Linked DNA regions of Ammoniphilus sp. CFH 90114. The protein of the gene in region 1 interacts with the protein of each later gene in a pairwise test. Links are inferred from orthologs where the notes say so. Each region holds a gene or a part of one and is shown on either strand. Other genes may lie near its edges.

Region 1 (3,167 bases):
CTTGCTTAATTCTTGCATACTTTTTCCTGGGGTAACAATGTTATCTATGGTTAATTCCGACGATGCTTCTACAAAGGATTTCTTGCTAGCTAGTCGATGGCTGTCCGTTGCCACAAAACGAAGTTGATCCCCTTCTAACGCCCACATAATCCCTGTTAAGATTGGACGCAATTCGGTTGTAGCGGCTGCGAATACCGTTTGTTTAACCATCGTCTTTAGAATATCGCATGGAAGACTAAAAACTTTTTCTTCTTCAATTTGAGGCAACCTAGGGAAATCATCTGGATCTAGGCCATTCAAATTAAATTCCGACTTACCGGAGCGAAGAATGGTTTGGAAACGATCTCCTACTTCTAATTCCACAAACTCTCCTGGTAATCGACGAACAATATCGTTTAAATATCGTGCAGGAAGAACAATACTTCCATGCTGCTTAATATCAACATAGAGATCCCCTTCTTGTTCTAAGGGAATGGTGTATTCAATAGAGATATCAGAATCACTTGCGGTTAAAGTAATCCCTTCGGAATGACTGCTAATTTTAATCCCCGTTAGGATAGGAATAGTAGTGCGAGTTGAGACAGCTTTACTTACGTCATTGATGGCTGCTGTCATAATGTCACGGTTAATCATCAAATGCATGATAGATTACCCCCTTTTTCTATTTCATAAACTTATATTCTATCTTCTTGAAGAAGCGTTTTTTTCTAGAATGTTAATCTTTATTATAACTTATCTATATCTTTTTTTTAACAGTAATAGTAGTAGGGCCTGTGAGTTTGTGGATAAGAGCCTTAACGGAATGAAAAGACAGTCCATCCACATGTGGATAAGTTGTGGTTAGACTGTCTCTTCTATTCACAGGTTATTAGCCCTTTATTTTACGTTTTTAATTTTATCGATCAACTCTTTAACGGTTTCCTGCAGAGTGTGGTTAGACTGCAACTCTGTTGTAATTTTATCATTGGCATGAATAACGGTTGTATGATCCCTTCCTCCAAATTCGTCACCAATCTTCGGAAGAGAGTAGTCAGTCAATTCTCGAGATAAGTACATCGCAATCTGCCGCGGATAAGCAATGGATTTATTTCGTTTTTTAGCTTTAAAGTCTTCCAACTTCACCCCAAAATGCTCGCCGACCACGCGTTGAATATCCAAGATCGTAATCACCCTAGGTTTACTAGATGGAATAATATCTTTTAGAGCTTCGGTAGCCAGATCAACATCAATATCGCGATTAATAAGAGAAGAATAAGCAACAACACGAATAAGAGCACCTTCAAGCTCACGAATATTTGTATCAATCTGGTTCGCTATATAAACCATCACTTCATTGGCTATGTCTAGATTTTCTGCTTTGGCCTTCTTCCTGAGAATCGCAATTCTTGTCTCGAGATCGGGCGGCTGAATATCCGTAATTAATCCCCATTCAAATCGAGATCGAAGGCGATCTTCTAGCGTTGGGATTTCTTTCGGCGGCCGATCACTAGATATGACAATTTGTTTACTCTCATCGTGCAAAGCATTGAATGTATGGAAAAACTCCTCTTGGGTTTGTTCTTTTCCCGCTAGAAACTGAATATCATCTATTAGCAAAACATCAACACTTCGATACTTATTGCGGAAATCCACTGCTTTATTATCACGAATACTATTAATAAACTCATTCGTAAATTTTTCTGAGGAAAGATAAACGACTTTAGCTGATGGGTTATGTTCTAAAACATAGTGACCAATCGCGTGCATCAAGTGCGTTTTTCCTAATCCTACCCCTCCATAGATAAATAAGGGGTTATAAGCTTTAGCCGGGGCCTCCGCAACCGCCAGTGACGCTGCATGAGCAAACCGATTTCCCGTACCGATAACAAAAGTGTCAAACACATACTTAGAATTAAGCATGTGGCCAGGCCCTGGGTCATCTGACGCATAAGATCTCTTATCATCTATCTTTTTAGGTGAACTGGATTTCAGATTTACATCAGGATCTGAAGTTACAATTTTTACTTTCATATTCTCGCCAGTGATCTCATATAATGTCTCAACGATTAATTGAGCATAGCGCGATTCCAACCAATCTCTCGAAAACTCATTGGGAGCTGAAATGAATAAGGTATCATCGTCAAGGGCAATGGCCTTTGTTGACTTTAACCATGTTTCGAAGCTAGGTTTACTTAATTTTGTCTCAATCATGGCTAGGGCCTTATCCCATACTCCTTGAATCCCTTTCATACCATTCCCCCCAAATGCTTATACACAATTACTGTGAATAGGAAGAGCTTGTTTTCTCTCTATTTTCGACAACATTCGCCCATCATCCACATAATCACAGATGTTATTATTCACAATAGTGGATAATTGTCCACAATTCTATCCACAGATTGTGGAAAACTCCCTCATACCTTTTACTTTATCCACGAGTTAAAACACACTTATGATAGCAGATAAAACTCCTTATATCAATGGGTTTTTGTGATTTATCCACAACCACAACACGTTGTGGCTTATTCTTATTCACAATACTATATTATGTGGATATTAGCTCGATAACCCTGTCGATATCCGACGAAAAATGTTTCACGCTTTTCCACAACGAGGTTTGGGAAATAATTTCAAGTCTTTTATTCTTAAGTGATGACTGTACTATTCAATAAGTGATACAGTTTTTCTTAGGTCCAGGATTTGGACAAGCAATATTCTTGACAGAGCTAGGCAGAAGGAATATAATAATCGAGAATGTCTGGAGAACTTGTGGTACTTGCAAGACGAAGGGCAGCACTCCTATTCGAAGAATGAAAGTGAATACTGATTTGGTCTGGAGTGTTAGAATAAGTGTTATTCCTCAAGGGAGGTGGATATAATGAAACCAACGTTTAGTCCGAATAATCGTAAGCGTAAGAAAGTGCACGGATTCCGTAAGAGAATGAGCACAAAGAACGGTCGTAAAGTTCTAGCTGCGCGTCGCAGAAAAGGAAGAAAAGTATTATCTGCCTAGGCCACTTTTGCAAGTGGCCTTTCTGTAATTCAAGGCTTTTTTCCGGCAGTTTGGGTTTATTCCGATCTCCGCTTTCCCATAATCTTAAAAGAGGAACCAACTTACATGGGATAGGGGTTTACTTATGTTACATAGCAACAACCGTCTTCGTGATCAAAATGAATTTCAGAAAGTC
Region 2 (3,323 bases), 110 kb from region 1 along the record:
CTTATCTGTAGGTAACCCTGAAGCAATTAAGGCACTTAAAGCTGCATTAGGACCTGGTATCGTGATGACTGGAATTTCGTGTTGAATAGCAACTCTCACAAGCTCATATCCCGGATCCGAGATCGCTGGCATCCCTGCATCGCTGACAAGCGCCAGCTTCTTGCCTTCCTTGAGCCATTGAATGATTCCTTTTGAACTGGCTTCTTTGTTATGCTCATGATGGCTAACCAACCTTGTATCAATCTCGAAGTGGTTTAACAGCTTTCTCGTTTGTCTTGTATCTTCCGCCGCTATGATATCCACCGACTTCAGAATTTCTAGCGCACGAACGGTAATATCCCCTAAGTTTCCAATCGGGGTTGCAACCAAGTATAACTCTCCAGCTACCCCACGGTTACCTGCAAAGCTGGACTGTACAAACATGCTATTCCCCCCTTTCCCCATAATAGATCTCAAGCAATTCGGGACAATAAGAGCCATCGTCGTCATAGACAATAAGTGGTGGAAGGAGTTTGAGGTCAGGCTTTCCGTCGCGAATTCCTTCAATTAGCACCATATTCGCTTCTGCTCCTGCTTTGGGATGTACAAAGCGAATACGCTTCGGCTCAACACGATATTTGCGCATCAGCTCGATCATGTCAATAAGTCTAGAAGGTCTATGGACAAAAGCCACCTTTCCTCCAGAACGAACGAGATAAGCACTCACTCGAATCACATCTTCTAACGTACAATAGATTTCATGCCTGGCAATGGCAAAATGCTCATTCTGGTTGACTTCCCCCGTTTTCGGCAGCATATAAGGGGGATTGCAAGTTACAACATCGTAGACCCCATGTCCAAAACGCTGCGGTGCTTCCTTCAGGTCTCCTAAGTAAATCTTTATTTGATCTTCTAGTTGATTCAGCACAACATTCCGACTAGCCATGTCATGCAACCGCTCTTGGATTTCAAGACCTTCGATCTTGGCTTTACTCCTCGTCGATAGGAGTAATGGAATGACCCCATTTCCGGTACATAAATCCATAATTCTCCCCTTCTGAATAGGCAACGAGGCAAAACGAGCAAGCAATACAGCATCCATCGAGAAACTAAACACCTCATGGCTCTGTATAATTTTCCGATCATGCGTTAATAAATCATCCACCCTCTCAGATGGGTGCAAAGCGATTTCCATACGAACACACCTCGAGTAAAATTCAGCTTTTCTCAATATACTACTTATCTTTCCCATAAGAAAGGTCGAAGGACCGGCTTTTTAGGAAAAATAACAACAAATGTGATAATCCTCCTCCCATTCCCTAAAAGAAAGAGGTCAACCTGAATTCTACAGGCTGACCTCTTTTTCTTACAGTTATTTATTTAAGAAAGATAGACAGAAGAGACAATCTCCTTCTTTTCGTAAGCTGCCAAAATGCAAATTGCAGATATGAAAGCCCTCTTGATACAACCGAGCCAGGTTATCATACCCCTCACCTACGCCGACTTTTTGTTTTTCTTCCGTTTTTTCCTCTTTATCCGGCAATGGTGGAGACGTGTTTAGTCGCTCCAATTGCAAGCGCAGGTGCTGGTTTTCTATGGTGAGGTTCTTGTTCTCCTCCAGCAATTCCACTATTCTCTCCCTCAAACTGCCAACTTCCTTAAACAGTTTGCCGACTTGTTCTTCAATATTGGTTGCCTGCTGAAACATTTTCTGTTTATCCATGACCTCACCCCAACTGGAATACCTAGTTCACCTTCTCCATCTCTGAAATCTCTTCTAAGGCAAATTCTATCATTCCTCCTTCTTCAGGCAAATCTACTTGAACCAAGCGCTCGAGAATATTTAACCCCACAACACGGCCACGACCAAGCGGTGTTACAACATGCTGACCGACATCTGGCAGAGATTCTTTTGCACTTTCATAATTATCGTTTTCATATTTCAAGCAGCACATTAATCTTCCACATAAACCCGAAATCTTTACCGGATTGAGGGATAAATTTTGATCTTTTGCCATCTTTATGGAAACAGGTTCAAAATCACCTAAGAAGGTCGAACAACATAGAATTCTCCCACATGGACCAATCCCACCAAGCATCTTCGCTTCATCTCGCACGCCAATCTGACGAAGTTCAATTCTTGTGCGGAAAACAAAGGCTAAGTCCTTCACTAGTTCACGAAAATCAACGCGTCCTTCAGCGGTAAAATAAAAGATGATCTTATTGCGATCGAATGTATATTCGACGTCTATCAGTTTCATATCTAGCTGATGAGTAATAATCTTATCTTGACAGACCTGCAGAGCTTCCGCTGCCATGATTTTATTCATATGGACTTGTTCGGAATCTTCTTCTGTCGCCAATCGAATGACCTTCTTCAAAGGGAAGACGACGTCATTCTCACTAACTTGCTTGCGTCCGATGACAACTTGTCCATATTCAACCCCTCGTGCGGTCTCCACAATGGCAAAACCATTCTTCTCAACCGGCAATTCACCAGGATCAAAATAATATATCTTACCCGCCTTCTTAAAGCGGATTCCAACTACTTCAACCAATCATCATCCCTCCTGTAGCTCGATAACCATCCTTTCGAGGGATAGCTGAGGATTGGCATGGCGAGAAAGACGATTCTTCGTCTCCATGACAACCTCTATTCCTTTCAATATCCAAGTTCTACTGCAACGTAGAGCTTGTCTCTGGATGGCATCCAATTGATCAATATTTACAAGCTCATGTTTACGATCTATCTGAAATAGCAATAAGTCTCTATACCAATAAACAAGTATATCTAAGATGTAAGGCAACCCCTGGTTACCCTGTTCATTTTTTAGTATCTTCTCTTGTATTGTAACGAGAGCATAAGAACCTTTATCAAGAATATCTTCTGTTAATTGTAACACTAGGCTTCGATACTGTGCAAACCCATCTGATTGGCACCATTCCCTTGCCTGATCCAAATTGCCCGTAATTTGGCAAATATTACGCAATAATGGCTCATAGAACCCTTCTTGCTTCAGCATATCCACCCTTCGTTCAAAGGAAAGCTCGTCAAAGTGAATAACCTGACAACGAGAGAGAATCGTTGGCAAAATCTGATGAAGGTGTTCGGTTAATAAGATCGCAGTTACATCATACGTCGGTTCTTCTAGAAATTTCAATAGACTGTTTGCCGCTTGTACCGTCATTCTTTCGACATGCTCAATGATGTACACATTCCTTGAGGATTCCACAGCCTTAAAGGAAAACTGCTTCTGCAATTCTCGAATCTGATCAATCTTAATGCTTGCCCCTTCTGGTGTTACCCTATGCAGGTCAGGATGATTACCTGATTCAATCCGTAG

Evidence for each region. Proteins that work in one complex are often made in the same cells at the same time.
Region 2: the proteins of dnaA (region 1) and yabA interact in binary tests that used the Bacillus subtilis proteins (3 or more experiments, as listed by UniProt). The link is inferred for Ammoniphilus sp. CFH 90114 from one-to-one orthologs.

What each region holds. Positions count from the first base shown.
Region 1 is NZ_SDLI01000003.1:247,596-250,762, reverse strand. Bases 54-2,895 are described here. They hold dnaA (chromosomal replication initiator protein DnaA), read right to left. Parts: upstream 2,230-2,895; coding sequence 877-2,229; downstream 54-876. Other genes in these bases: rpmH (50S ribosomal protein L34), read left to right, coding at 2,855-2,895; dnaN (DNA polymerase III subunit beta), read right to left, coding at 54-642. Also shown: more of dnaN, read right to left, coding at 1-53; more of rpmH, read left to right, coding at 2,896-2,992; rnpA (ribonuclease P protein component), read left to right, coding at 3,117-3,167. UniProt on the Bacillus subtilis protein: Plays an essential role in the initiation and regulation of chromosomal replication. ATP-DnaA binds to the origin of replication (oriC) to initiate formation of the DNA replication initiation complex once per cell cycle.
Region 2 is NZ_SDLI01000003.1:356,620-359,942, reverse strand. What follows is about bases 28-3,025. They hold yabA (DNA replication initiation control protein YabA), read right to left. Parts: upstream 1,703-3,025; coding sequence 1,352-1,702; downstream 28-1,351. Other genes in these bases: holB (DNA polymerase III subunit delta'), read right to left, coding at 2,541-3,025; EIZ39_RS09420 (PSP1 domain-containing protein), read right to left, coding at 1,725-2,537; EIZ39_RS09430 (tRNA1(Val) (adenine(37)-N6)-methyltransferase), read right to left, coding at 425-1,174; rsmI (16S rRNA (cytidine(1402)-2'-O)-methyltransferase), read right to left, coding at 28-423. Also shown: more of rsmI, read right to left, coding at 1-27; more of holB, read right to left, coding at 3,026-3,323. UniProt on the Bacillus subtilis protein: Involved in control of chromosome replication initiation. Inhibits the cooperative binding of DnaA to the oriC region. Thus negatively regulating initiation of chromosome replication.